Regions from separate parts of the Sodalis praecaptivus genome, predicted to be linked through region 1. Evidence: predicted binding sites of a transcription regulator. Region 1 holds the regulator's gene; each other region holds the start of a gene.
What was found. The regulator CRP, encoded in region 1, controls carbon source genes, mostly activating them, when cyclic AMP is high. The targets are predictions, from matches to a motif close to ATGTGANNNNNNTCACAT.

Region 2: a site for CRP is predicted at 2,654-2,671, ahead of SANT_RS00490 (PTS mannitol transporter subunit IICBA). Genes of this name have one in related genera too.
Region 3: a site for CRP is predicted at 2,250-2,267, ahead of SANT_RS13700 (ABC-F family ATPase). Genes of this name have one in related genera too.
Region 4: a site for CRP is predicted at 2,351-2,368, ahead of SANT_RS13835 (YjcB family protein). Genes of this name have one in related genera too.

The regions. Positions count from the first base shown of each region.
Region 1 is NZ_CP006569.1:453,626-461,059, forward strand. It holds gene SANT_RS02015 (aminodeoxychorismate synthase component II) at 1-410, shown strand, start outside; gene argD (bifunctional acetylornithine/succinyldiaminopimelate transaminase) at 527-1,750, shown strand; gene SANT_RS02025 (YccS/YhfK family putative transporter) at 2,000-4,084, opposite strand; gene crp (cAMP-activated global transcriptional regulator CRP) at 4,137-4,769, opposite strand; gene SANT_RS02035 (OsmC family protein) at 5,087-5,494, shown strand; gene SANT_RS02040 (phosphoribulokinase) at 5,601-6,470, opposite strand; gene SANT_RS02045 (YheU family protein) at 6,638-6,859, opposite strand; gene SANT_RS02050 (LysE family translocator) at 6,988-7,434, shown strand, end outside.
Region 2 is NZ_CP006569.1:105,800-113,233, reverse strand. It holds gene SANT_RS00495 (mannitol-1-phosphate 5-dehydrogenase) at 1-372, opposite strand, end outside; gene SANT_RS00490 (PTS mannitol transporter subunit IICBA) at 471-2,396, opposite strand; gene SANT_RS00485 (DUF3053 domain-containing protein) at 2,991-3,716, opposite strand; gene glyS (glycine--tRNA ligase subunit beta) at 3,872-5,941, opposite strand; gene glyQ (glycine--tRNA ligase subunit alpha) at 5,951-6,865, opposite strand; gene SANT_RS00470 (N-acetyltransferase) at 7,105-7,434, shown strand, end outside.
Region 3 is NZ_CP006569.1:3,113,241-3,120,674, forward strand. It holds gene rlmF (23S rRNA (adenine(1618)-N(6))-methyltransferase RlmF) at 1-414, opposite strand, end outside; gene SANT_RS13700 (ABC-F family ATPase) at 635-2,230, opposite strand; gene ompX (outer membrane protein OmpX) at 2,820-3,338, opposite strand; gene dps (DNA starvation/stationary phase protection protein Dps) at 4,832-5,335, shown strand; gene SANT_RS13715 (DksA/TraR family C4-type zinc finger protein) at 5,458-5,724, shown strand; gene SANT_RS13720 (flavin reductase family protein) at 5,961-6,602, shown strand; gene SANT_RS13725 (hypothetical protein) at 6,755-6,985, shown strand; gene SANT_RS13730 (M3 family metallopeptidase) at 7,100-7,434, opposite strand, start outside.
Region 4 is NZ_CP006569.1:3,141,586-3,149,019, forward strand. It holds gene SANT_RS13825 (DHA2 family efflux MFS transporter permease subunit) at 1-746, shown strand, start outside; gene SANT_RS13830 (efflux transporter outer membrane subunit) at 748-2,319, shown strand; gene SANT_RS13835 (YjcB family protein) at 2,440-2,727, shown strand; gene SANT_RS13845 (membrane-bound PQQ-dependent dehydrogenase, glucose/quinate/shikimate family) at 3,072-5,510, opposite strand; gene gpmA (2,3-diphosphoglycerate-dependent phosphoglycerate mutase) at 5,732-6,505, shown strand; gene SANT_RS13855 (DMT family transporter) at 6,811-7,434, opposite strand, start outside.

The DNA.
Region 1 (7,434 bases):
CGGACCAGGCCGGTATCTCCCTGGCCGCTATCCGGCATTTTGCCGGCAAGCTGCCCATCTTGGGCGTTTGTCTGGGGCATCAGGCCATCGCGCAGGCGTTCGGCGCCCGCATTGTCCGTGCGCGTAACGTCATGCACGGCAAAACCTCCGTTATTCGCCACGATGGTCAAGGGGTATTTGCCGGTCTGGCGCAGCCGCTGACGGTAACGCGTTATCACTCGCTGGTGATTGACGCGGCCAGCGTGCCGTCCTGCCTGGCGGTAACCGCCTGGAGTCAGCGCGAGGGAGAACCGGATGAAATTATGGCCATCCGCCATCGCTCACTGCCATTGGAGGGTGTACAGTTTCATCCTGAAAGCATCATGAGTGAACAAGGTCACCGGTTGCTGGCGAATTTCCTCGACCGCTAACGGCGGTCTAATTTGCGTTTCGCTGGCGATAGCGCTTGACTTGGGTGTGATTTTTTATTCATATTCTATGACTATATTTTCATTTCTCAACCCACCTTAGACAGAGTAAACGCCTTATGAAAACAGACGATGCCGCAGTTACCCGGGAAACGTTCGATCAGGTCATCTTGCCGGTTTATGCACCCGCCCAGTTCATTCCGGTGAAAGGCAAAGGCAGCCGGGTTTGGGATCAGCAGGGCAAGGAGTATGTCGATTTTTCCGGCGGCATCGCGGTCACCGCGCTGGGGCACTGTCATCCGGCGCTGGTGGCGGCGTTAAAAACCCAAGGGGAAACGCTGTGGCACACCAGCAACGTCTTCACTAACGAACCGGCGCTGCGCCTGGCGCGTAAGCTTATCAATGCCACCTTTGCCGATCGCGTGTTTTTCGCCAATTCCGGCGGCGAGGCGAATGAGGCGGCGTTCAAGCTGGCGCGCCATTACGCCATTACCCGCCATAGCCCTTATAAGACCAAAATCATTGCGTTTCATAACGCTTTCCACGGCCGCACGCTGTTCACCGTGTCGGTGGGTGGGCAGCCGAAGTATTCAGACGGTTTCGGGCCGAAACCGGCGGATATCGTCCATGTGCCGTTCAACGATCTTGATGCGGTAAAAGCCGTTATCGACGATCACACTTGCGCTATCGTCCTGGAGCCGATCCAGGGGGAAGGGGGCATAACCCCGGCGACGCCGGCGTTTTTGCGCGGCGTACGGGCGTTGTGCGATGAGCATCAGGCGCTGCTGGTGATGGATGAGGTGCAATGCGGCATGGGCCGCAGCGGCAAACTCTTCACCTATATGCATTATGGCGTGCAGCCGGATATTCTCACCACCGCCAAAGCGCTGGGGGGCGGCTTTCCGATAAGCGCGATGCTAACCAGCGAAAATATCGCCTCGGCTATGGCCGTTGGCACCCACGGCACGACTTACGGCGGTAACCCGCTGGCCTGCGCGGTGGCGGAAGCCGCGCTGGACGTGATCAACTCTCCCGAGGTGCTGGCCGGTATCAATGAACGCCACGAGCGTTTCGTCCAAGCGCTGCAGGACATTAACGAAAAATATCAGGTCTTTACACAGGTGCGCGGTATGGGACTTCTGCTCGGCGCGGAGCTGGCGCCGCGCTATCAGGGGCGGGCGCGGGATTTCCTGCATGCCGCCGCCCTGGAAGGGCTCATGATTCTCAATGCCGGCCCCGATGTGATTCGTTTCGCGCCGTCGTTGGTGGTAACGTTTGCCGATATTGACGAGGGCTTGGCGCGGTTTGAGAAAGCCGTGGCGCAGGTGACGGGCGCGGCCTGACAGAGGGACAACGGCAACGCCGGCGCCGCATCGGCGTTCCTGTCGTCCGCATCGGTGTTGCTATTGTCCGCATCGGCGTTCCTGTCGTCCGCCGCTTTTCTGCGCGGGCGGTTTTTCACGCGTCCGGCGCTGCGCTTTCAACCCCGGCATCAGGGACGTTTACCAAGACGCCATCGCTATCGGCCGGTCTGCGCTACGCCTGTCGTTGCGCCGGCCTGAGGCGGTTTTGCCCTCTCACCGGCCACGGCGCTAGTTTGGCGGCGTATCGCGCAAACGGCGCGCGAGCCAAAAACCGTGCTGCGGCCGCTGCGGCCACGCCACCGACGAAATCGTATGCATCACGCCGAGATGGAACAATATGCGCCGCAAGTGACGTTCCATGAGCGTCACCGCCTGATCCTGCGGGCCATCAGTGTTGAAAATACCCGGATTTTCGGTGCTCGGGCCGTCATATTCCAGCCGTTGCTGACAGCTTTGCAGCGCCACCTCGCAGGAGGCCAGATAGTCGGCGGCCAAGGTATCGGTCAGCATATAGTGATCGCGCGCCAGCGTCGTCATGGCGTTGATGTGTTCGACAATGAACTGACTATGGGTGACCCATAAGCGCATATCGCTCAGATAGCGGGAATTAAACCCCGGCTCCTGCATCGCCTGGCTTAGGGAGGTGAACAAGGCATTGTGCGCTTGGTTGACCCGCATGCGGGCATAAGCCAGCGCGGGCGCGCCGGGGTCGGGCTGCAACAGCAGCCGCAACGCTTCCTGATCCCGCTCCAGCGCCTGATGGGCGTTTTTGCGCAACAGCCCGCTCTGCCATTGCGGCCACAGCCACAGCGTGCCGCCAAAGGCCAGCATACAGCCAATCAAGGTATCCACCAGCCGCGGCAGCAGGAAATGCGCGCCGTTCAACGACAACAATTGCAGGGTATACACCGTCACCACCGTCATACCGGTCATCGCCAGACCGTAATTTTTGCGCAGTACCAAATAGCCGGCCAGAGTCACCACCAGCATGCCGCTCAGGATGACGCCGTCGCCCATCTTTAGTTGCAGCGTACCCGCGGCAATCACCAGCCCCGCCAGGGTACCCAGCGCCCGATGTTGTATACGCACCCGGGTCGCGTTGTAACCATTCTGACTGACAAACATGATGGTCATCAGGATCCAGTAAGGTTTCGGCAGATTGAACACCAGGCCCAAACTGCTGCCGATCGCCAGCATGAGGCCCAGGCGGGCGGCGTTGCGCAGCGCCATCGATTTCAAGGAGCAATAACTGCGCAGCGCCGGCCAGAACGGCAACCGCTGCTGATTATCCGCCATCACATCGCGACGATAGAGGGGGCGCTGGGAACGCAACAGGCGATAGATGCGGCTGAAATGGAAATAGCAGAACTGGCCTACCGGATTATCCGGATGGTGGCGGGCAATTTTTTCCAGCGCCGACAGGCCGGCATCCGCGGCAAACCGGTCAGGTTGGCGGTGATAGAGAATATCGTCCGCCAGGACGCGCAGCCGGGCGGCGACGATACGCGCGTTGTAGCGCAACACCGCCTCGGCGTGGCTTTGCTGCACCAGCTTTTGCACTTCATCCGGCTGATGCAGACTCACCGCGATATGCTCTTGCAAATCCAACGCGACCTGGAAGGCGCGCAACAGTCTTTTGTACTGGCTGAGATGGTTGGCCGAGAGCATATGCAACTGCTGATACACTTGGGCAATCTGGTCGATGACCTTTTGCTGGCGGGCGAACAGCGGCGGTAGCGCACTGTCCGGATCGGTGTGCTGAGTCAGCAAACTGTACTTCGCTTCGATATAATCCGCCAGTTCGCGGTAGAGCAGACTGAGCGCCTCGCGCATCGGCTGCTCTTGCCATAGCCGGAACCACAGCGCGTTAAACAGCCCATACCAGGCAGTCCCCGCCAGATAGAGCAGCGGCGGCAGCCAAAGCGGCACATTGCCGGTCAGCCCCAGGGTAAATACCGCGGCAATTAGCGATGCCGGCAGCAAGCGGCCGTGTAGCGGGCTGATTTCGCCGCTGACGCCGAACAGCAGCGCCAACCCCAGCATGACAAACGGCAGCGGCACGCCGTGCGCCAACAGCAGCTGGATAAAAATACTGCTCAGGGCGAACAGCGAGCCGCCGACCACCAGCCGCTTAAAGAAACGTTTATGGAGCTGATCAAGCCCGGCGATGTTGCAACAGGCGGGTACCAGCGAGAACAGCAGACCTTGCTGCAGGCTGCCGAACATCAGTCCGATGGCGACCGGCAGGCAAAGCACAATGGTCTGCCGCAGGGCATAATTTACTTCGGGGTGGTAGATGAGTCTGCGCCACATAAGTCAGCTAAAGAGGCATGGCCGTCCTGACCATGCCCGTGGTGAAAGGGGATTAGCGGGTTCCGTAAACGACAATGGTTTTTCCGTGGGCAGAGATGAGATTTTGATCCTCAAGCATTTTCAAAATACGGCCGACCGTTTCCCGTGAACAGCCAACTATTTGGCCGATTTCCTGCCGGGTGATTTTTATTTGCATACCGTCCGGGTGAGTCATGGCGTCCGGCTGCTTGGCTAAATTCAGTAACGTTTGCGCGATACGCCCGGTCACATCCAGGAAAGCCAGGTTGCCGACTTTCTCTGAGGTCACCTGCAGGCGGCTGGCCATTTGTGAAGACAGGCGCATCAGAATGTCGGGATTGACCTGAATCAACTGGCGAAATTTCTTGTAGGATATCTCAGCCACTTCGCAGGCCGTTTTCGCCCGCACCCATGCGCTGCGCTCCTGCCCCTCTTCAAACAACCCCAGTTCGCCGATAAAATCGCCCTGATTGAGGTAGGAGAGGATCATCTCCTTGCCTTCTTCGTCCTTGATAAGCACTGCGACGGAGCCTTTGACGATATAGTAGAGCGTTTCTGCCTTTTCACCCTGGTGAATCAACGTACTCTTCGATGGATACTTATGAATATGGCAATGAGACAGGAACCATTCGAGAGTCGGGTCTGTTTGCGGTTTGCCGAGAACCATTCGCTGTTATCCTCTTTTGTCATCGCCGCCCTGTTTAGGAACGGCGTATTCCCTGTAAGGTAAGGTGTTATTATGATGTCATTCCGTTCATAAACGGAACCTCGCAAGGGAACTTATCAGGGTCCAATGTTGGTGACGTTTCGATCGCTCTCTTGCTCTTTCACTGTCGGTGAGTTCGATCCTGCCTTGTTTTTTAGCATAGCTTTAAGAGACTGTCTTGTGTTGTCTCGCTTCAGCATGATGCATCTGCGGTTACATTGCCAGTTTGGCGGCAAAAAGGTAGTCTTTCACAAAGAATATTATCAGGAGTTAACGATATGCAAGCGCGAGTAAAGTGGGTGGAAGGGCTGTCTTTTATCGGCGAATCCGCCTCGGGCCACCAGATTATCATGGATGGCAACAGCGGCGAAAAGGCCCCAAGCCCAATGGAAATGCTGCTTATGTCCGCCGGCGGCTGTAGCGCTATTGACGTGGTTTCGATTCTGCAAAAGGGCCGCGCCGATGTGCGCGACTGTGAGGTCAAGTTAACCTCAACGCGCCGCGAGGAAGCGCCGCGTCTGTTTACCCAAATCAATCTGCATTTTATCGTCACCGGCCGCGATTTGACGGATAAGATCGTCGAGCGCGCGGTCGCGCTGTCGGCGGAAAAGTATTGTTCGGTCTCGCTGATGCTGGGGAAAGCCGCCAATATTACCCACAGCTTTGAGGTACGTCACCTCGACTGAGCGCGCGGGGCGCGCTTGACTGTCGGGGCGCAGCGCTAAGCCGCATCATGCCCCACCCGATTGGCGCCGCGCGTCGTTCCCGCGCGCGGCGCCCGCGTCAAGCCGCTTAGCGAATCGGTTTCCCTTCCAGCAATTGCTTGACCAGCGGCGCCATGATCAATTCCATCGCCAGACCCATTTTGCCGCCCGGCACCACCAGCGTATTGATATTGGAAATAAAAGATCCCTGCAGCATCGCCAGTAAATAGGGAAAATCCATGGCGTCCAGGCCGCGGAAGTGAATAACCACAAAGCTTTCGTCCAGCGACGGGATCGCTTTGGCGGCGAACGGATTGGAGGTGTCCACCGTCGGCACCCGCTGGAAGTTGATATGGGTACGGGAAAATTGCGGCGTGATAAAATTGATATAATCTTCCATGGATCGCACCACGGAATCCATGACCGCTTCGCGGGAGTGGCCCCGCTCGTTGGTATCGCGCACCAATTTCTGGATCCACTCCAGATTGACTATCGGCACCACCCCCACCAGCAAATCCACGTGCCGCGCAACGTCATTATGCTCGGTCACAACGCCGCCGTGCAGCCCCTCGTAGAATAGGACGTCGGTAGGCTCCGGCAGGGGCTGCCAGGGGGTAAAGGTGCCGGGGACCTGATTATAAGGAACCGCTTCGTCGTAGGTATGCAAATATTTGCGCGCCTGCCCGCGTCCGCTTTCCCCATAGTGATAAAATGTTCTTTCCAGAAGATCGAAGTTATTCGCATCCGGGCCGAAATAACTCACGTGCCGACCTAAATCGCGCGCTTTACGAATGGCTAAATCCATTTCCGGCCGGGTGAAGTGGTGAAAGCTATCGCCTTCCAACTCCGCGGCGCGAATGTTCAACTGTTGAAAGATTTTGCGAAAAGCCAGGCTGGTGGTCGTGGTCCCGGCGCCGCTGGAGCCGGTAACCGCAATAATTGGATGTTGTGCTGACATGATGAGACCTTAATAGTGTTGATAACCTCTGTCAGATGACGTGCGGGCGGCCGAAGGTTATTGTTATCACGTTTGGCGCCGCAGGGCCACCGCGAGGCTTGCTCGTTTCCGCCATGCGGACGCACGGCCGGGCGCGGCGGCGGCGGGGAAGAGCCGCATCGCCGTCGCTAATCGGGGCGGAACTGACCGCGCGGCATGATGTTAATGCTTTCGTGCAGCTCCGACCACACCAGCACCGCTTCGCCGGACTGCACCTGGCGTAACACATCCGCTACCTTTTGTTGCAGGCTTTGTTCCCGCTCGCCATAATCCGTGCCCTCGCGCAGCACAAACGATTCGATCAAATTATATAACGTGGCGGGATCGATCTGCTCCCAGGGAATGATCATTCTCGGCATTTCTCCAGTGGTGGTCGGGGCGACAGCGTGACGAAATTTCACCGACAATTCGCTTGTCGAATCGGCATCGCACTGTTAATTTCATAAACGTCATCGTCGGGAGCAATAGTGCGGGATATATGGAGCTGGGTCTGTTTTTATCGATGTTGGGTTTTCTCTGGGTCGCCGCTATTACTCCCGGTCCTAATAATATGTTGCTCACCGCCTCGGCCGCCCATTTCGGCTTTTGGCGTTCCATGCCGCTGATGCTCGGCATTATGCTCGGCATGCAGTGCATGCTGCTGCTGGTGGCTTGCGGCGTCGGCAGTCTCATCACCCTTTATCCCGCCCTGCATTTTACGCTAAAAGTCGCCGGCAGCCTCTATCTGCTGTGGCTTTCGTGGAAAATTGCCACCGCCGTTTATGAAAAGCTCGATACCGACTCGGCGCCGCCGCGGCCGGTGCCATTTTATCAAGGCGGGCTGCTACAATTTCTCAATCCGAAAGCGTGGTTGATGGCCCTCGGCGCGGTGGCCAGCTTTAGCCTGGCCGGGGAGGCGTATGCGGGGTCGGTGATCGCGATAAGC
Region 2 (7,434 bases), 350 kb from region 1:
CACCATATTTTCGCAGGCGATGATGTTCAGCGGCCGGGTGTTGCCGCCATCGTGCCGCTTAACCAGTCCGCGTGCAACGGCCGGCGCGATGCGCTCAAGAATCTGCGGGCCCACCGCAGTGGTGATCAAATCCACGCTGGCGATCAGCGCCACGACCTCGTCGCTGCCGCTGTGAACCGCGCTGACCCCGCTTACGGTCTCTACCTGCGCCTGTTCGCCCACCACCCGCACCGGGTATTGGTGGCGCTGATTAAGCGCATCAAGAACCTGCTGGTTCACATCGGCGAAAACAACCTCTACACCGGCATCGGCCAACAGTTTACCGATAAACCCGCGGCCGATATTACCTGCTCCGAAATGTAATGCTTTCATAACGTTAACCTTGAATTATCTCAGCAAAAATCTAAGCAAAAAAGGGGCCATGGCAGGCCCCTCGTTTCTTGCGCAGAGTGACCCGCCCCCGTGCCTGGTCAGGACGCTTTAGCACCCGCCAGCAGTTCCAGGACTTCCTGCACATCGGTGGTTTGGCTTAAACGCGCGATCACGGCGTCATCATCCAGTGCATTGGTTAAACTGGTGATGACCTGAATATGCTCGTTATTGCGCGCGGCAATACCTATCACCAACCGGGCGATATCGTCTTCCTCATCACCAAAGCGTACGCCGTCAGGGTACTGGCAGAACACGACGCCGGTACGCAGCACGCGGTCCTTCGCCTCGATCGTGCCGTGCGGCACCGCGATGGACTCACCCAGGTAAGTCGAAGTCAGTTTTTCGCGATCCAGCATTGCCTGTACATATTCGGGCTGGACATAACCGCCTTTGACCAACTGCTCGCCGGCGAAACGGATCGCTTGCTCTTTATGATCCGCGTGTTGACCGAGAAAAATGTTGTCGGCGGTGAGGCGGAACAGGTTTTGTTCGCTATCCTCAAAGCTGTCGTCCAGCGTGGTCATAACTCTTTGCTGATTATCCCCGCTTTTCTGTACCGCTACCAGACGCGCGGTCAAATCGCTGTAAAGCTGGCTGTCGAGAAAGTTATTCAGCGAGATATGCTGCGCCTGCGGCGCATGACGCATCGCGCGCTCGGTCAGGTCGCGATGGGTTATCACCAAATCCACATCGTCGGGAAGATTATTGATGGCGCTGTTGGTCACGCTGATGTTCTTCAGCCCGGCCTCGTTCACCTTTTTACGCAACACGCCAGCGCCCATCGCGCTCGACCCCATACCGGCGTCACAGGCGACGATAATTTTACGCACCGAGCTTAAATCACCCGTGGCGCCCGCGTTAACGGGAGCGGCGACGCCTTTCGACTGGGCTTTCATATCCTGCACGCGGCGTGATGCCTCGGCGAGATTATCTTCATCGCCGGTTGCGCGTGAGCTCTTAAGCAGAATCGAAGAGATGACGAACGAGACGGCGAAAGCGGCAACGATGGCGGCCAGGTTAGCGAAATAGGTGCCTTTGGGGGTCATGGCCAGCACGGCCAGAATGGAGCCGGGAGACGCCGGTGAAACCAGACCGCCGCCCAGCAGATTCAGCGTGAAAACGCCGGTCATGCCGCCGAGGATCACCGCAATCAGTAAACGCGGGTTCATCAGCACATAGGGGAAGTAAATTTCGTGAATACCGCCCAGGAAATGGATGATGGCGGCGCCGCCGGCGGATTGCTTGGCGTTACCGCGGCCAAACAGCATATACGCCATCAGCACGCCCATGCCCGGGCCGGGGTTGGCTTCAATCAGGAAGAATATTGATTTACCGGTCTCCGTTGCCTGCTGAATACCCAGCGGCGAGAAGATGCCGTGGTTGATGGCATTATTCAGGAACAGGATTTTTGCCGGCTCGACGAAGATGGAAGTCAGCGGCAGCATGTTGTAAGTCACCATCAGGTGAACGCCGGCCGCCAGGCCTTTTGACAACATTTCAACCAGCGGACCAATGGCCAGGAAGGCCAAAATCGCCAGCAACATACCGATGATACCGGCCGAGAAGTTGTTCACCAGCATCTCGAAGCCGCTTTTGATTTTACCGTCGACAAGGCGGTCGAAGCGTTTGATAGCCCAGCCGCCCAGAGGACCGGCAATCATCGAGCCGAGGAACATCGGCATATCGGCGCCGGCGATCACCCCCATCGTGGTAATCGCGCCGACGACGCCACCGCGCTCGCCCCCTACCATCCGACCGCCGGTATAGCCAATCAGCAACGGTAGCAGGTAGGTGATCATTGGCGCGACCAGTTTGGCTAACGTCGCGTTTGGCGTCCAGCCCGTAGGAATAAACAGCGCGGTGATAATGCCCCAGGCGATAAAGGCGCCAATATTGGGCATCACCATATTGCTCAGGAAGCGGCCAAAGTTCTGCACTCTGACCTTGATATCCGAAGAAGACATAAAAACTCACCCCTATTGAGACGCGCTATACAATAAGAGCGCGTGAAATTTGTTACGGCAGTGTTGCATCATCCGCCGGTATTACTATTGGCAGCGCGACTCTACCACGCTCTTTTGCGATAGCGTAGCGAGGTCAATTATTGTGATGCTAATCACGAGGACACCCCCCTAAAGAGGGCTATCTTGGTGATATCCATCACAAAATAACGCTGAAATAAAAGCACATTTATGAAGAACCGGCTTAATTTACCGGCTTATTGTGATCTACATCACATCATGAGGCGGCGAATTTGTAATAGAAACGTGACTTAAATCACAAAAAACTTGTTTGCGGAGCGCCTATGGCGACGAAGCTTAGCGCTATGCGCCATCAGCCGCGGCGGTAAGCCGTGAAAATAACAGGGAAAGGTGTAACAAAGTTACCGTTAGAAAAGAGGAATATGCGCCAGCATCGCGCGCTGGGCGACTAGCGCCAACGCGCTACGCCGGCGCGGTTGCGATTGCCGGCGTATTGCACCCGCCGGCAGAACGAAGGCCAACCGTGCGCCCATCCGGCAACAGCTGGCCAAGGGCGGTGGCGCACGGTCCGCGCCCTCAGGGCAGCAGCGCACCTGCGCTGTTTTGCGCCTGTAGCAGCTGCTGATGCTGGTTTTGCAGGCCGGTCATAAGCTCGTTATATTGCGTGACCTGCAGCTGCGTGGGGAAGCTTACCGATCCCCCTTCATAGCTGGGCTGCCCCTGTCCCGTCTGCATGGCGAGGAAATCCCCCACGTGGACCAGCTGTTCCGCCAGAGAGGCGGCGGCGCCGATCACCGGAGTGACTTTCTGTATCGGCCCTGTCACCAGCTTGTCGTACGCCTGGTTGTAAACCTTTTGCAAATCTTCCGGTTGCTTAAGCGCGGCGCGGCCATCGTCCGCCTGTTTTTTGGCTCGCGCCAGATCGGGAGCCAGCATATTAAGCGCGCCGCCGGCCTGCGCAAGCGTCTGCCGATGGGACACGTAATCCTGCGGCACGCGAATTTGGCTTATTTCATCGAGCACCGGTACTAGCGAACCGTTAACCGAGCTGAGGAATTTGTCGCTAAAGGTTTGTAAAATCTGATAGTCATTGGCGTAAGGGCCAAACTGCTCCTTTTGCGCCGCGCTCAGCGTGGGGATCCGTTCACCGCCCGGCAAAACCGTATTTTGCAAGAATTGTATAAAGGCTTGCCGCTGCTCCGGCTCTTTATCGCCGCAGCCGGTCAGTTGAAAGACGCCAAGCAACAAAACCAGCATTGCCAGCAGCGGTCGATAGAGGCCCATGCGCTCCCTTAAAGTCATAACCTTTACTCCTGTAAATGAAAACTCATTTTCCCGGTTTAGGTATTCACTTCGCCTTCCTTGACTCAGTAACAATGATAGTGCAGTTTCGCGACGGGCAAAAACCGCGGACTCGGCGCCCGACAGAGGGCGCCGTGCCGGCGGCAATACGCGGCCTATTGCAGCAGCGAAATATCCGCGACCTGCAAGAACAGTTCGCGCAGCTGCGACAGCAACGTCAGGCGATTCACCCGCACCTGATTATCCTCCGCCATCACCATGACGCTATCAAAGAAAGCATCCACCGGCTCACGCAGCGCCGCCAGCTCCACCAGCGCGTCCTGATAGCGACCGGCCGCGAACATCGGCTGCAGCTTTTCGCGTAGCACCACCAAATGGGTCGCCAGCGTGATTTCGGCCGGATCCTTAAGTAACGCGGCCTGCAGACTCGCGTGGACCGAATCGTCGGCTTTGGCCAAAATGTTTGATACCCGCTTGTTGGCCGCCGCCAGCGCCGCGGCTTCCTCCAGGGTGCGGAAATAGCTCACCGCGCGCACCCGGGCGTCGAAATCCGCCGGGCGCGTCGGGCGACGCGCCAGCACCGCCTGAATGGTGTCGACGCTGTGTCCCTGCTCTTGATACCAGGCGCGGAAACGGCCGAGCATGAAGTCGATAACCTCCTCCACCACCGCGCCGTTGGTCAGTTTTTCGCCGTACAGGCGCGCCGCTTCTTCCGTCAACGTCCGTAGGTCGAGGGGCAGCTGTTTTTCCACGATAATACGCAGCACGCCGAGGGCGGCGCGGCGCAGGGCGAAAGGATCTTTATCCCCTTTAGGATGCTGGCCGATACCAAAAATGCCGGCCAGCGTATCCATCTTGTCAGCGATGGCCACCGCGCAGGACACCAGCGTCGTGGGCAGCGCATCGCCGGCGAACCGCGGCTGATATTGCTCTTTTTGCGCCAGCGCCACCGCCTCCGGCTCGCCGTCATGGCGGGCGTAATGCATGCCCATCACGCCCTGGGTGTCGGTAAACTCAAACACCATATTGGTCATCAGATCGCATTTGGACAACAGGCCGGCACGCGCCGCCTGCGGCACATCCGCGCCGATTCGGGCGGCGATCCAGGCCGCCAGGGCTTCGATGCGATCGCTTTTATCGCGCAGGGTACCAAGCTGCTTTTGGAACAGCACCGTATCCAGGCGCGGTAGCCGATCTTCCAACCGCTGTTTGCGATCGGTATTGAAGAAAAATTCCGCATCCGCCAACCGCGGGCGCACGACTTTTTCATTGCCGGCGATAATCTGCTGCGGATCTTTCGACTCGATATTGGCGACGAAGATGAAGTGCGGCATCAGATTGCCCGCGGCGTCATACACCGGGAAGTATTTTTGGTCGCCTTTCATGGTGTAGACCAGCGCTTCCGCCGGCACCGCCAGGAACTTCTCTTCAAAACGGGCGGTAAGCACCACCGGCCATTCCACCAGCGAGGTAACTTCTTCCAGCAGGCTATCGCTCAGATCGGCCACGCCGCCTAACCGTTTGGCCGCCGCTTCCGCGTCTTGACGAATCGTTTCTTTACGCTGCAAATAGTCGGCCATTACCCGGCCGCGCGCCAGCAGCACCTGCGCATACTGGTCCGCGTGTTCGAGGCTGATTTCCCGCTCGCCCATAAAGCGATGGCCGCGCAGAAGGCGATCGGCGTCAATACCAAGCACTCTGCCCGGTATCACACTGTCGTCCAGCAGCATCGTCACCGTATGCACCGGTCGAATGAATTGGGTCTCGTTGTCGCCCCAGCGCATCATTTTCGGGATCGGCAGCTTACCCAGCGCGCGGCTGACCATATCGCACAGCAGGGCCTGCACAGGCTGCCCCTTTACCCGGGCGCGGTAAACCAGCCATTCGCCTTTCTCGGTCGCAAGACGCTCGGCCTGGCTGACCGTAATGCCGCAGCCGCGCGCCCAGCCCTCGGCCGCTTTCGTCGGGTTGCCGTCGGCGTCGAACGCCTGGGCGACGGCGGGGCCGCGCTTCTCCACATCGCTATCGGCCTGGGCGCCGTCAAGTTCAGCGACCTTGACCGCCAGCCGGCGCGGCGCGGCAAACCAGCTCACCTCGCCGTGGCGAACGCTGGCCGCATCAAGTTCACCGCTAATTTGGGCGGCGAAGGCCTCAGCCAAAGCGCGCAGCGCCTTTGGCGGCAGCTCTTCCGTGCCGATTTCCACCAGAAAAGTGTGTTGCGTCATGGCTGCCTCTTATTTCTCATTCTTTTTGCACATCGGGAAACCCAGCGCTTCGCGTGAAGCGTAGTAGGCTTCCGCCACGGCTTTGGTCAAGGTGCGGATCCGTAGAATATAGCGCTGGCGTTCCGTGACCGAAATCGCCTTACGGGCGTCCAGCAAATTGAAGCTGTGCGCCGCCTTGAGGATACGTTCATAGGCCGGCAGCGGCAGGGGTTTTTCCAGGGCCAGCAGGGTTTGCGCCTCTTTTTCGTACTGTTCAAAGCAGGTGAACAGAAAATCCACGTCGGCATATTCAAAATTGTAGGTCGATTGCTCGACTTCGTTTTGGTGGAACACGTCGCCATAGGTGGTACGGCCCAGCGGGCCGTCGCTCCAGACCAGATCATAGACGCTGTCGACGCCCTGCAAATACATCGCCAAACGCTCAAGCCCGTAGGTAATTTCCCCCGTGACCGGCCGGCATTCCAGCCCACCCACCTGCTGAAAATAGGTAAACTGCGTCACCTCCATGCCGTTCAGCCAGACTTCCCAGCCCAGTCCCCAGGCCCCCAATGTCGGGTTTTCCCAGTTGTCCTCCACAAAACGGATATCGTGAATGGTGGGATCCAGGCCAACTTCTCTCAGCGAACCGAGATATAATTCCTGGATATTCTCCGGCGAAGGTTTGATGATGACCTGAAACTGGTAATAATGCTGCAGCCGGTTGGGGTTTTCACCGTAGCGGCCATCGGTAGGACGACGCGAAGGCTGTACATAGGCGGCGGCGATGGGCTCCGGGCCAAGCGCCCGCAGGCAGGTCATGGGATGGGAAGTCCCCGCGCCGACTTCCATATCCAGCGGCTGGACGATGGTGCAGCCCTGACGCGCCCAGTAATCCTGGAGCGTCAGGATCAGGCCCTGAAAGGTCTTGGGATCAAACTTTTGCATGTTGAATTCGCACGCGTTGCAAGTGGATGTAATGAGAAGGCGCCAGTATACCCTCTGGCGTTCAGATATACAGCCCGGATCCGGCAACAACTGCGAATACGCGCCGCAGATTTAACCATAAGGGCCAGCGTCGCGCTTATTCGCCGCACGGCAGGGGGGTCTATGCAACCTTATTCGCACCGGAACAGTGCCCGTATCAACTTGCGCCGGCAATATGTCGCGCCAGCCGATATCTCATGGTGATCCGGCCTATGCGCCAGCAGGATCTGCCGGCGGTGCTGACGCTGTGGCTGGAGAGCACCACCCGCGCGCATCCTTTCATTCCGCCCGCCTATTGGCAGGAGAGTCTGCCGTCGGTGCGCGACGACTATCTGCCCGCCGCCCGTACCTGGGTGGCGGAGCGGGAATCCGCCCTCGCGGGCTTTATCAGCGTGTTGTGCGACAAGGTGGTGGGGGCGCTGTTCGTGGCGCCCGCCCATCAGCACGCCGGGGTGGGGCGGGCGCTGATGGCGCTGGCGCAGCAGGCTTATCCCGCGCTGACGCTGGAAGTTTACCGGCGCAACCGCCAC
Region 3 (7,434 bases), 2.0 Mb from region 1:
GCGCCAGCCGTATTCATGATGGCCTATGATGGGGTAAATACAATTGGCGCCGACGCCGATATCCAGCAGCATCACGCGCCGACCGCGCGGAATGTTGCCGCCGTTGCCGGCCGCCAGTAGGTCCGCCAGGTGATGCAGATAATCCGCCCGTCCCGGGACCGGCGGGCAGAGAAACCCGGCGGGGATATCCCAGTGCCGCAGGCCGTAATGGTGCAGCAACAGCGCGCGGTTGAGCAGGGTCACCGCCGCCGGCGAGGCGAAATCCACCGAGGGCGTACCGCCGGGCGTCGGCCGGACAAACGGGGCCAGCGGCGGGCAAGCGGCCACCAGCGCGGCGAAATCATAGCGGCCACGGTGGCGATTGCGCGGATGTAAGGACGTCTTTTCCGCTGTGGGCGGAACGGATTTTTTCACGGCAAACTCATTGGGCTAACGGCCGGCGCCCGCAAGTGCGGGACGCCGGCGCGGGGTAAGGCAAACCTTGGCCGCGGCAATAATAACCCGAGCAGGTTCGGCGCACGCTTGGCCGCGCAGGTGAATAATGTCGCGGGCGCAACCCCTACCTGGGCCGCGCGCAGATTACGCCTGAAGATTCGGCGCACGCGTGACCGCGCAAGGAGAGGCCATTACCGATTCAGTTCACACCCTGACTGCGCAGGTAGTCTTCATAGTTGCCGCTAAAATCGACCACCCTGTCCGGCAGGATTTCCACGATACGCGTTGCCAGCGAACTGACGAATTCGCGGTCATGAGAGACAAACAGCAGCGTCCCCTGATACAGCTCAAGGGCGGCGTTCAGCGATTCGATGGACTCCATATCCAGATGGTTGGTGGGCTCGTCCATCAGCAAGATATTGGGCTTTTGCATCATCAGCTTACCAAACAGCATCCGGCCCTTCTCGCCGCCGGACAGCACGCCAACCGGCTTTTTAATATCATCCTGGCCAAACAGCAGCCGGCCAAGAATGCCGCGCACCGCCTGCTCATCGTCGCCGGCCTGTTTCCACTGGCTCATCCAGTCGAACACCGTCATCGTCTCGGCGAACTCGGCGGCGTGATCCTGGGCGTAATAGCCGATATTGGCGTTTTCCGACCATTTTATCTCACCGCTTTGCGGCGTCAGCTCGCCCATCAGCGTTCTGAGCAGGGTGGTCTTACCGATACCGTTGGCGCCGAGAATCGCCACTTTCTCACCCACCTCCACCATCATATTCAGGGCGCGAAATAGCGGCGACGCCGCCTCGAAGCCCTGGGTCACCTGCTCTACCTGTAGAGCATTACGAAACAGTTTCTTCTCTTGCTCAAAGCGGATAAACGGATTTTGCCGGCTGGAGGCTTTGATTTCGTCAAGCTTGATCTTATCGATCTGCCGGGCGCGAGAGGTCGCCTGGCGCGATTTGGACGCGTTAGCGCTAAAGCGGCTGACGAACGACTGCAGCTCGGCAATCTGGGCTTTTTTCTTGGCATTATCCGCCACCAGCCGTTCGCGCGCCTGCGTCGATGCCGTCATATACTCGTCATAGTTGCCCGGATAGATGCGCAACTCGCCATAATCCAAATCCGCCATATGGGTGCAGACCATGTTCAGGAAATGCCTGTCATGGGAGATGATGATCATCGTGCTGTTGCGCTCATTCAGCACCTGCTCCAGCCAGCGGATGGTATTGATATCCAGGTTGTTGGTCGGTTCGTCAAGCAACAGAATGTCTGGATTGGCAAACAGCGCCTGCGCCAACAGCACGCGCAGCTTCCAGCCGGGCGCCACTTCGCTCATTGGACCGTAATGCTGTTCCAGCGGAATGCCGACGCCCAGCAGCAGCTCGCCGGCGCGCGCCTCCGCGGTATAGCCATCCATTTCACCGTACAGCACTTCCAAATCCGCCACCCGGTATCCCTGCGCTTCGCTCATCTCCGGCAGGGCGTAAATGCTATCGCGCTCCTGTTTGACCGCCCACAACTCGCCATGGCCCATGATGACGGTATCCAACACGCTATTTTGTTCAAAAGCGAATTGATCCTGGCGCAATTTACCGAGGCGCTCGTTGGGATCCAGGCTGACGTTGCCGGCGGTAGGCGTCAAATCGCCGCCCAAAATTTTCATCAGGGTAGATTTACCGCAGCCGTTGGCGCCAATGAGGCCGTAGCGGTTGCCGCCGCCAAACTTGACGGAAATGTTCTCGAACAGCGGTTTACTGCCGAATTGCATGGTGATGTTATTACTGATCAGCAAAGGAGAGACTCTTAATAAAGTGTGACATTCGCCATATTATGCCATAAAGCGGCGCGAGATGGCGCCAAATCTGTCGTCTGTTGCGATAGGATGACGACACGACGCGCAACAGGGCCGTTTCGCAAGCCGGGCGGCAAAATGGCAAAGCCCCACCCCAGAGAAGGAGGACCGAACGCAGGGGGGAAATGCGCCAGAGGCGAAAGGGTCTCGGCCACGCGCCTGTCAGCGAGGCCCGCGCGCGGGTGGGGTCGATAAACGCAAAGCGCATTACGGGTAACCAAAGGGGAAACGCCAGTGGCGTTATGTCAGGCACGAAGGAGGTCGGCGTCCAATCACGCTGCGGTAAGTGATGCATGACAGCGACGCGTCAAGCATGGGTAGTCTTCGCTTCAGGAAGGGTGTCGTCAGGCAGATTGCGGGAGAAAGCAAGTAGAGGCGTCTGGCTCGAGGACGAAACGGTTGCCAAGGCGCGGGGCGATCATAAGGCGCGCAAAAAAAACGGCGCGCCTTCACCCGGTGAAACGTCAAACCTTCCACCGGAGCAGTCATCAGGCGGCAAAGCCACGAAGGGTTGCCGCCCGCATGAGACTTAGAAGCGGTAACCTACACCGGCAATCCAGGTACCGACGTCGGTGGAACGGATACGGCTTTGTTCATAGGAGACGTCAAGCGCAACGTTTTCCATCGGGTTGAACTGCAGACCGGCACCGTAGGCAACGCCGACATCGCTGCTGCCGCCACGGCGATTACCGTCCTGGGCATTCGAGATGGATTTGCCATAGCCCAGACCGACGACGCCGTACAGGCTGGCCCAATCATTGATGCGCCAAGCCGGACCAGCGGTGAAGCCGTAGTATTGACCTTTATCGTAATCGCCGCTTTCAGCGCGGTTTTTTTCGATATAGGTGAACGAGGAGATCACGCCCAGCGGCTGGTCATTGTCCCACTCGTAGCGGTATTTTAAGTTAAAGCCGTTAGCTTTGTTCGCTACGCCCTGCAGGTCACCCTGTGCGTAACCGGCGGAAACGGTGCTTTCACCTGCTGTTGCGGAACCTGCTGCCACTGCCAAAACGCAAGCTAAAGCTGAAAGACATGCAATTTTTTTCATAACCACCTCAAATGTGAATGTACGTCCTAACCATGAAAATATACCAAAACCTAGCATGAAACTCTGCTTAATAATTGTTGTCCAAGTAAAGGTATCGTGTAACATAAGTTTTCAGACACTTCTATCCTATTCATTTTACTTATGTTTTGAACCGCCGTCCCAAAAGGACCTTTACTTATCCTTACAACATATCCAGAACATTCCGAATCGACCGTTTAAAAAATAGACCTTTACCGATGATTTTGCCTATTTTTTTACGTTTTTTTTTCACGCTTCCGTACAGGCGAAACGGCAAAAAAAGAAATCTCATTTAATAAGTATTTAATTTCATACCTTGCCGGCGGGCTTATTTTCGCCCTCAACGGCAGAAAAAGCACTTTTGCGCCGCGCGCAAGAAGGTCTTAAAACGAAATAATAATTATTCCCAACGCAGTGCCACGCAGTGGGTGTCCAAAAATAGATTCCCTGCCTTTAAACAATAGCGGCGGCGCGGTGCTGAAAAGGGCGTTATATCTCGCTCACCGCCTGGGCGTTATCCCGCTGCCGAGGAAAGAATAGAGCCAAATAGCGGGGAATAAAAGCGCCACCTGCACTGAAAATATAAGATGTCTTCATTAAACCCGCCGCTTTTTATTCCCGCTGGCTATAACCTCATCGCCCGTAGCCACCATGCCCCCGTGAGAGGCGGTTGCGCAAGGGGAAGAATCGGAGGAGGATAGAACCTGCCCTTATTCCCTACCCGCATCCTCGCCGGCAGGGCGTGGCAGCGCAGCCTACCGTCGCAAGCGCGGACGATTACGCAAAACCCCCGGCGCCGTCGCGGCATCCGAAAAACGCGCGCAGGCCAGTGCTGATACACAGGTCTGACTGTCAGCCGGCATTGCTATTGCGCCCCGTCTGCTGCATGGCGCAAACGGTCGGCATGCTTGAAGCGCTAATTTGGCCGCTGTGGATGACGTGTCCCACGTGCTTGCTGGGCTGATGTTGCCGCTAGGAATGACGCGTCCAACGTGCTTGCTGGGCTGATGTTGCCGCTAGGGATGACGCGTACAACGTGCTTGCTGGGCTGATGTTGCCGCTAGGGATGACGCGTTCAACGTGCTTGCTGGGCTGATGTTGCCGCTAGGGATGACGCGTTCAACGTGCTTGCTGGGCTGATGTTGCCGCTAGGGATGACGCGTCCTGCATAAATGGCATAGCCGGCAGCGTAGCGGCGAGTAATGCTACCGCGCGTCGCCAGCGCCGTACGCTGGGCCTACAGCGCCAATCACGCCGGCGTGGACGGCGCCAGAGGGTGTCATTGCCTCACCGTCCTTTCCGGCGGTTATAGGCGAGAGACTGTGGTGGCAGCGGATGCGGCCGCGGCCAAGTCGATTAAGATAATAAATCAGCGATAGCTTTGATAGGGAGCAAGATTCTAAATCGCTGCTATAATTATTATCTGAATGAAATTAAAAACGAGCCGTTACGAACTAATAAGAGGATGAGTAATTATGAGTACCGCTAAACTGGTTAAAACGAAATCTTCTGAACTCATTTTTACGCGCAATGATGTGGACGAACAGGTTAAAACCTCGACTATCGCCACGCTTAACCGTATTGTGATTGAACTGGTGGATCTGGCGCTAATCACCAAACAGGCGCATTGGAATATGCGTGGTAACAACTTTATTGGCGTGCATGAAATGCTGGACGGTTTCCGTACCGCTATTCTTGACCATCAGGATACGATTGCCGAACGCGTGGTGCAACTGGGCGGCGTCGCGTTGGGTACGGTGCAGGTGACCAATGATAAAACCCCGCTGAAAAGTTATCCGACCACTATTCATACGGTGCAGGATCATTTGAGAGCCCTGGCCGACCGTTATGGTATTGTCGCTAACGATGTACGCAAGGCAATCACCGAAGTTGAGGATGAAGATACGGCTGATATCTTCACGGCGGCTTCCCGCGATCTGGATAAATTCCTGTGGTTTATCGAGTCTAACATCGAATAAATCCGCGTCAGTGCCAACGCGGGTTGGCACTGGCTTGCGTAATACCCTAAAGGCCGACGGCACGATCGTCGGCCTTTTTTACTGACTCATTTTTCACTGACTTAATGGCCGGAGGTGACACCATGGCAAGTGGATGGGCGCCGGAGGGTGCCGTGCAGGATCAAATTGATGCCACTCTCAACGATGCGGTACAGCGCGTTCGACAGGGGCTTACCGGCGGCGTAAGCGCGCAATATTGCCAGGAATGCGGCGATCCCATTCCCGAGCCGCGCCGTGCTGCAGTGCCTGGCGTGCAGTTATGTCTGACCTGCCAACGCGAACAGGATAAACATCGAGCGAGTTATGCCGGCTACAATCGCCGCGGCAGTAAAGATAGCCAGCTGCGTTAGGGTAGCGCTGACCGTGCATGGCGACCGTGCCGCCCCAACGCGGTACACGTCCGGTGCAGAGGGCGCATCGACGGCGCAGGGGCGAGAAGGACCTGCACGGTCTGGCCCCGCTCTTGGCACCCTCGGATAAGCGCGCCGGCCGCAGGCCGCCTATAATCGACGTTTTACGATTCGGCCTGTGGCCTGCGCACGGGCGAGCCACATGGTGGCGTAAGCATTGGCTGGAGGATGCCGATATGACCCGCAGTTCGCACTACTTTTACGAACCGGCGCTAGGCCACGGTTTGCCGCACGACCCGTTAAACGCCATCATTGGCCCGCGGCCCATTGGCTGGATAGCGTCGGTTAATGCCAAAGGCCAGCGCAATCTGGCACCCTACAGCTTTTTCAATTGTTTCAACTATCATCCGCCGATCATCGGCTTTTCCAGCGCCGGCTGGAAAGATAGCGTGGCGAATATCCACGCCACCGGGGAATTCGTCTGGAATCTGGTCACGCGTCCCTTGGCCGCCGCCATGAACGAGACCTCCGCCTCGCTTCCCGCCGGCGAGGACGAATTTGCTGTTGCCGGCCTGACGCCTGTCCAAGGGGAGCGGGTGAAGGCCCATCGCGTGGCCCAAAGCCCGGTCAATTTTGAATGTCGTCTGAGTCAGTGTATTGCGCTGGTGGACGCCAGCGGCCACGAAACCGGCAGTTGGCTGGTATTAGGGGAAGTGGTGGCGGTGCATATCGATCGCCGGCTACTGGATGCCGACGGCGTGTATCAGACCGCCGCCGCGGAGCCGGTACTGCGCGGCGGCGGTCCTAGCGCCTATTTTGGTATCTCCGCACAGCAGCGCTTTGACCTGGTGCGTCCCGACGATCGCAACCGTCGCTAAGCCGACGCCGACGGACGCTGCGGCAGGTGTAAAGATAATGGGACGGTGTTATCAAAAAAAATGATGGTCTCGTTCAAAAATTTTTTAAGCAAAATCGTATCAGCCAGCGTATTATACGCTTCCGTTATGATATAGTTTACAGAGTGATTAGTATGAAACTCTCATTTAAGACTGCTATTATTCTCTGCGCCGTGGCCCTAAGTCAGGGCGCCGTCGCTTCCCGTCTCACGGATATGCCGCGCGATCCGCGCAGCGACAGCGCCTGCATGGCGCAGACCACCGCCGACACCGCCGGCCGCTGCCCCGCCCAGCGGTTTTCCGCCGAAAATAACCAGGCCATCAAAGGCTACAGCCCGGAATACCATCAACAGCACGGCGCTTAACGCCGGCCGCTGCACTGCCCGCGCTTCGCCGCCGAGAATCAACTCACCCGGCCAGCAAAGGCTACCTCTCGGGGTACCCTCGGACAGCGCGGCGCCTAGCGCCCGGCCTTTTGCTCAGCCGTAGCGCCGCCGTATCGCTTGCGCGAATTGCCGGCACATCGTGTCATCTCCCTCGGCATTGCTTGCCAGGACCTCATCGCCATCCACGACCTGTATCTCGGCCTGCCAGGCGAAATCCGCCGGCGGTTGGGGACGCGTCTGCGCCTGCGCCATGCGGTCCTGCGCCTGCCGCCACGCCTGCTCGACGGTCTGGTTGCAGGCGTTGGCCAGATAGGCCGGATTAAAGCCTTCGCCGGTCAGACTGACCAGGGTGGCGTCATGGCTGACGCTGTTGCCCGGTTGCCAATAATGCCGCGCCAAACTCGGCCCAATCGTCGGATTATCGGTCA
Region 4 (7,434 bases), 2.0 Mb from region 1:
TTGCCGTTTCCAGCCTGCTGATGGCGGGCATGGCGATGATTCTCTACGGCAGTTCGGTGGTCATGCCGCAGCTGGCGCAGCAGGAGCTCGGCTATACCGCCACCTGGTCCGGGCTGGTGCTTTCGCCGGGGGCGGTGTTGATCGTCATGTCCATCCCGCTGGTGCTGAAGCTGATGCCGGTGGTGCAGACCCGCTGGCTGATAGCGTTCGGCTTTACCTTAATGACGCTGTCGTTTATTTATTCCAGCCATTTGGTCCCGAATATCGATTTCAGCACGATGGTGAAAATGCGCGCCGCGCAGTCCATCGGCCTCGGTTTCCTGTTCGTACCGCTGACCACCCTGGCTTTTATTACGCTTGCCCCGCGGCTGAATGCCGATGGTTCAGCGCTGTTCACCATGTTCCGCAACGTGGCGGGCTCTATCGGCATCTCGCTGTCCACCGCCGCCATTACCGAGCGCTCCCAGGCCCACAGCGCCTATATGGTGCATAATATGTCGCCGTTCAACGAGCAATTCCAGCAGGCGATTCAGCGTGCCGCCCAGGCGTTCCGCGACGCCGGCAGCCTCATCGGCGATCCGACATCGCTTGCCACGGGACAACTCTACCAACAGATGGTGGCGCAGTCGCGGATCCTGGCCTACGTCGATGTCTTCAGTCTCTGCGCGCTGGTTTCGTTAATCCTTATTCCATTTTGTTTGCTGCTTTCGCCGGTGAAAAGCGAAGGCAACGCGGGAGCTCACTAATATGCCGGCTCGTATTCGCACCGTCAGGAAGCGGCCAACCCCCCTGTTACCGCTGCTCGGTTTGGCCGCACTGACGCTTAGCGCCTGTTCGGTGGGGCCCGATTACCAACCGCCCCAACCCTCTACGCCGTCGGCCTTTAATGACCTGCGCAGCACCGACCGCACCGCCTCCCGGGCGCTGGCCGCGCAGCCAGACCCAAAGTGGTGGCGCACCTTTAACGATGCGCAGCTCGATAGCCTTATCGACCGTGCCATCGCCGGCAATCTCTCTTTGCAGCAGGCGGTGTTGCGTATCGCCGGCGCCCGAGAACAAACGCTGCAAGCGGGCGCCGCCGGCCTGCCGACCGTGAGCGCCAACGCCAGCGCCACGCGCCAGCAGTTGGGCCTGAAAGGCGAACTGGACTCCTATGGCGTCCGCGCCCAGGTGGCTGAAAGCAGCGAAGAGCTCGCCTCGCGCCTGGATTCGCTCACGCGGCCGATTCACCTTTATCAAGGCAGTTTCGACACGTCTTGGGAGTTGGACTTATGGGGTCGGGTGCGCCGCTCCGTTGAAATGGCCAACGCGCAAACGCAGGCCTCGGTGGAAAGCCGCAATGATGCTCTGGTCTCGCTGGAGGCCGAAGTGGCGCGGGCCTATCTACAGTTGCGCGGCGCGCAAAGCGTCAGCGACACGCTGATGGCGCAAATCGACGTGGCGCAGCAGTCGCTGGAGCTGACCCAAAGCCGCGCGCACAGCGGTTTGGCGCCGCAGTTGGATGTGGAAAACGCCAGCGCTCAGATAGGGTCGCTGCGCGCCCAATTGCCGCAGTATCAAGCCCAACAGCGCCAGGCAATGAATGGGCTGGCGGTGCTGCTGGGGCTGCCGCCGGGGGCGCTGAACGCCGAGCTGACGCAGACCAAACCGCTGCCGCGCCTGCCGGCGGCGGTGCCGGTGGGCGTCCCCGCCTCCCTGGCGCGTCGCCGTCCCGATGTACGCGAGGCGGAAGCGCAGCTGCACGCCGCAACCGCCAATATCGGCGTCTCGGTCGCGCAGCTGTTCCCGGATCTGTCGCTGACCGGCCAATTCGGGATGCGCAACACCGATTCTGATTATCTCACCCATTGGAGCAGCCATTTTTATTCCTATGGTCCGCAGGTGTCTATTCCCATTTTCCAAGGCGGGAGGCTGGTGTCGAATGTGCGGCTGGCGCGGGCGCAACAGGCGAATGCCGTCCTCGCCTATCGCCAAACGGTACTGACCGCGCTCCAGGATGTGGAAAACGCCTTGGTCAGTTATCGCGCCGACCAGCAGCGGGTCGACGGGTTGGAACAAACCGCCGACGCGCTGCAAAATGCCTTCAATCTGGCCAGCAACAGCTATCGCCAGGGGATAAGCACCTTTATCGAGGTGTTGGACGCGCAGCGTCAGCTGGCACAGGCGCGGCAGCAGGCCGCCAGCGCCCGCGTACAATCCAGCGTGGACCTGGTCTCGCTGTATAAAGCGCTGGGCGGCGGCTGGGAGCTCTATCCGCAGGGAGATTTGCCCAAGTTTCAGGTATTTGGCCCGGCCGAGACGGTAAACGGAAAATCTTAAATCAACAGAAAGCAAGCGGCGGGGGTAATTATTATGACCCTCGTCACATATTTTTGTGGCGCAATGCAAAAAAACGAGGGAAAATTACACCATCAGTTGATGATTGGAGGAATTTTCACCGTGGGAACGCTTGCCGCAAGCTTTCTTGTGATGCGCTGGGAACTGCTCAGCGCGATGATGATGTTTTTTGCCAGCCAGCTGCACGTGCAGTGCCGCCGGTCCAGCCGCAACGCGATGGCGTTTATTTTCACCGGCGTGGGCATCGGTATGGCGTGCTGGTTTGTCACCGGGCTGCTGGGGATTACTTTGGCGCAATTGCTGATGATTCGTCACGAAATGTGGGAAAGCATGAAGCAAGGTATGCTGTTTATGATGGCCAACACGCCGCCCGATCTGCAGTTCACCTAACCCTAATCGTCTAAAGGATCACCGCTGGGGATAACGGATAACGCCTCCGTATCGCCCCTGCGCGGCGTAAAACGCCAGCGATACGGCGTCTGAGCCGCACGCCGCGCCGCGATAGGCCCCAACGCCAGCCCGCGAGACCCGTTTGCGCCCGCGTGCCGCGCCGCGATAGGCCCCAACGCCAGCCCGCGAGGCCCGTTTGCGCCCGCGTGCCGCACCGCGATAGGCCCCAACGCCAGCCCGCGAGACCTTTTGCGCCGGCCTGCCGCACCGCGATAGGCCCCAACGCCAGCCCGCGAGACCTTATGCGCCGGCGTCCCCGAGCGTGACCGACGTTCGCCGCGCCGTCATTTCCCTGCGGCGCGGCGAGCGGGCAGCGCCCAGGCCATCACGCTGTCGCCGGTACGGGTGCCGAGCCCGCCGTGTCCCCCGGCGGCAATCACCACATACTGGCGACCGTCGGCGCCCAAATAAGTGATGGGCGTCGCCTGCCCGCCGGCCGGCAGGCGGCCGCGCCACAGCTCTTTGCCGCTGGCTTCGTCGAAAGCGCGCAGATAGTCGTCGGCGGTGGCGCCCATAAAAATCAGCCCGCCCGCGGTGATAATATTGCCGCCCATGGTAAAGATCCCCGTCGGCAGCGCCGCATTGGTATGGGTATTTAAAATATTCATATCGCGAGTGGTGCCCACCGGCCGCTCCCAGCTGATTTTTCGGCTTTGCAAATCAATCGCCGCCAGTTTACCCCAGGGTGGCGCATTGCAGGGCGCGCCAAGGGGCGATAGCCAGGGACGCACAATCTCGGCATACGGCGTACCGTACTGCGGCCCCACCGCGAACTCCTTCGGTTTGGGATACGGCTGATTACTTTCCCAACCGGCCCAGGGTTGCATCAACCCGCGGCGTAGCGCTTTTTGCTCGGTGACGCCCTCGGCGATAAACGGGATATAGCTGGTATTGGCGATCAGTACGTGACGCGCCGGGTCAATCGAGGCGCCGTACCAGTCCATCACCCCGTCAAACGCCGGATAAGCGATACGGGTTCCCAGCCCCGGTGGCGTGTATTGCCCCTGATAACCGAACCGGCGGAACTGCACGCGGCACCAAAGCTGATCGAACGGCGTAGCGCCCCATAAATCCTTTTCGGTCAGATTGGCGGGCGCGAACGTTGGCATGCCGGTGGAGTAGGGCTGGGTGGGCGATAGACGCTCTCCCGGGAAGGGATCCGCCTGCGGCACCGGCCGCTCCTCGACCTGCGCTAACGGTTTGCCGGTACGCCTATCCAGCAGAAACAATTGGCCCATTTTGGTGGTCTGCACCAGCGCGGGCACCGTCCCTCCGCCGGGCTGGGGCAGATCCACCAGCGAAGGCCCGATGGGCAAATCAAAATCCCACACATCATGATGGACGGTCTGGAAATGCCAACGCTCTTTCCCCGTCGCCAAGTCCAGCGCCACGATAGCGCTGGAATACTTGTCATCAAACGGCCGGCGCTGTGCGCCGTAATAATCTGGCGTGGCGTTCCCCAGGGGGATATAGACCAGACCCAGCGCCGGGTCAGCGGTATAGGTGCCCCAGCCATTCGGCGTGCCGCGGGTGTAAGTTTCGCCGGGTTTCAACGGCGCGGTGGGATCGCTGCGGCCCATATCCCATGCCCAGGCCAATTTGCCGCTTTGGGGATCAAAGGCGCGCACCACGCCGGACGGCTCGCCGCGCGCCTGATTATCATAGATCCAGCCGCCCAGCACGACGCGATCGTTCACCACCAGGGGCTGTGAGGTGATGAAATGAAAGCCCGGCGGAACCTTGCCCATCAAATCGGTCAGGTTCACGCGGCCCCCTGCCCCGAAATCCTGACACAACCGCCCCGTGTCGGCATCAAGCGCGATGAGTTTGGCATCGGCGGTGGTGCTGATAATGCGCCGATCGCAAGGGGCATTGGTGGGAGTGGGCGATTGGTAATAGGCCACCCCGCGGCAGGCAAGATACTCGTTGGCGCGGGTGTCGTTGTGGGGATCGTAGGTCCAGAGGGTTTTACCGGTGGTCGCATTCAGCGCCAGCACCTGCCGATGCGGCGTACAGAGATAAAGCCGGTTGGCCACTTTAATCGGGGTAGCCTCAAAATTGAATTCGCGCCCTTTTTTATCTTCCCCCGGCTGCATGACATCGCCGGTGTGGATCGCCCAGGCGGGGGCGAGTTGCGCCACATTGTCGGGCGTGAGCTGGGTCAAGGGCGAATAACGCTCCCCGGCGGGGGTGCGACCATAGTGGCGCCACTCATTGCGCCCGGTCCTGTCTGTCTCGGTCTCGGCCGCCGCCGCAGCAGCCGCAGCCGGCAACGGTGCATGCTGAACGTACAGACGTTCGCTGGTTATGTAGCCTGCCCCTATCACACCGGCGCCGACCAGGAGATAGAACAGCCCCGCGACGGCGGCCAGCACCCGCTGCCGGCGCGACAGCGTCAGCGGCCGAGTAATGAATGGCATGCTGCACCACAGCCCGAGCACCGCCAGCACCAGCAAACGCGGCATGAGTTTCCAGCCGTCCAGGCCGACCTCATACAGTGCCCATAGCGCGGTCAGCACGAACGTCAGCAAATAGATCCAAAGCCCCAGAATGCGCCGTTCGATGATGAGAAACCCGCTCACGCTCAGCAGTATGCCGGCCGGCAGATAATATGCGGAGCCGCCAAGCGACAGCAGCCACAGGCCAACCACCAGAAAAAATAATCCACAGACACAAATCAGCAGACCGGTGAGGCCCGGCAAGGAAAAAAGACGACGTAGCATGGTCGCTCCTGAACAGTACCTGTAGAAAAAAAGCTTTGCCGCGGGCCGGAGATAGAAAAGCAACGCTTACCCGCCCTATCGCCGCACGGAACGCTTGCATGTCAAGATTTGTATAGAAATACTGATATTATAGTAGTCGTATAAGCCATACTCTGCAGACGTAATAGTGTTAATGATAATGTGGCGCTTATGCCCGCCAGGTAACCGAACGATTTATGATAATGACTCCTGCTACGACGGCGACGGCCGAAAAACGTCTGGTGATCGTGCGCCATGGCGAAAGTCTGTGGAATCGGGAAAATCGATTTACCGGCTGGACCGACGTCAAACTGACCGAACGGGGACGAATCGAGGCTATCGAGGCGGCGCGGCTATTGAAACAGCACGGCTACCGCTTCGACTTTGCCTGTACGTCGCTGCTGGTCCGGGCCGTGCATTCGCTCTGGCTGTTGCTCGATGAACTGGGTCAAAGCTGGCTGCCGGAAGAGAAAAGCTGGCGGCTGAACGAGCGCCATTACGGCGCGCTGGAAGGATTAAATAAAGCGGTTACCGCCGAACGCTACGGCCACGAGCAGGTCATGGCCTGGCGGCGCGGCTACCGCGCCGCGCCGCCGCCGCTGCTGCCGGACGATCCCCGCCATCCCGGACGCGATGCCCGCTACCGCAGGCTGGCCGTCGCGAGCCAACCGCTCAGCGAAAGCCTGGCGGCAACCGAACAGCGTGTCATCAACTACTGGCGCGAAGTTATCGTGCCGCGACTGCGGCGCGGTGAACACGTCCTGCTTGTGTCCCATTCCAATGTGATTCGGGCGTTGGTCAAGCACCTGGACGGTCTGGAAGAAGATGCCCTGACGGCGCTGTATATTCCGACCGGCGTACCTATCGTTTACGAATTCGACGACAAGATAGCGCCACGTCAGCGCTATTTTCTTGGCGATGAGCAGGACATCGCCAATCGTATTGCGGCGGTGATCCGTACCGGCAGTAAAAAATAAGCTACACCGACGGTGAAAAGATGTGCCGGCGGCAAAACGGCGTCCACACCCACGGTAAAAGGGTGTCGCCGGTGGCATAAAAGGCGTCCGCGCCGACGCTAAAAAGATGTCGCCGGCGGCAAAAAAGGCGTCCGCGCTGGCTGAAAGTCTTGCGCTGCACGGCGGCTCACGCGGGTGCGCCGGCCTGAGGCCTTATCGGCCCGCGGCGGCGCTTCGCCGGCGTTGGCCATGGCCTGCCGCGGACAGTGGCGCTCCGCCGTGAGAAACCGCCCAGATCGAATACCCCCGCCCGCGCGCCGTGGCTATCACCGCTGCTTGGAGCTGCCCTCAGGCCTGTCCGCGGCGGCGGCTGGCGGTACGCCCCTGACCGCTTTCGCGCGCACCGGTCGGCGCGGCGCAGTGGGAATTTTCATCAACAGCACGGCGAGCAAAATCAATGCGATACCGAGCCACTGCGGCCACGATAACCGCTCCGGCAACAGCATGACCCCCAGCAACACCGCGCTCAGCGGATTAAGTAACGACACTATCGACATCACCGCGGGGCCAAAGCGGTTCAGCGCCCATACCCAACACCAATACGCCAGCGCGCTGTTGGCCAGCACCAGCCAAATAAGTCCCGGCCAGGCGTGCGGCCGCGGCAGGGCCGGCGGCCCCGTCAGCGTCAGCGCGACCGGCAGCAACATCATGCCGCCGAGCAGCAGTTGCCAGGCGGTCAGCGCCAGCGCATCCCGATATTGCCAGCGACTCATCCACAGCGTGGACTGCGCAATCAACAGCGTCGCCGCCAGCGCCGCCGCGACCCCGACCGGATCCGGCGACGACGAGGGATTAAATAATAACGCCACGCCGGCAATCCCGGCCAATGACAGCAGCGCCATCCACCACGACGGCCTTTTTCCTTCCTGCAACCAGCGTAGCAGCATCAC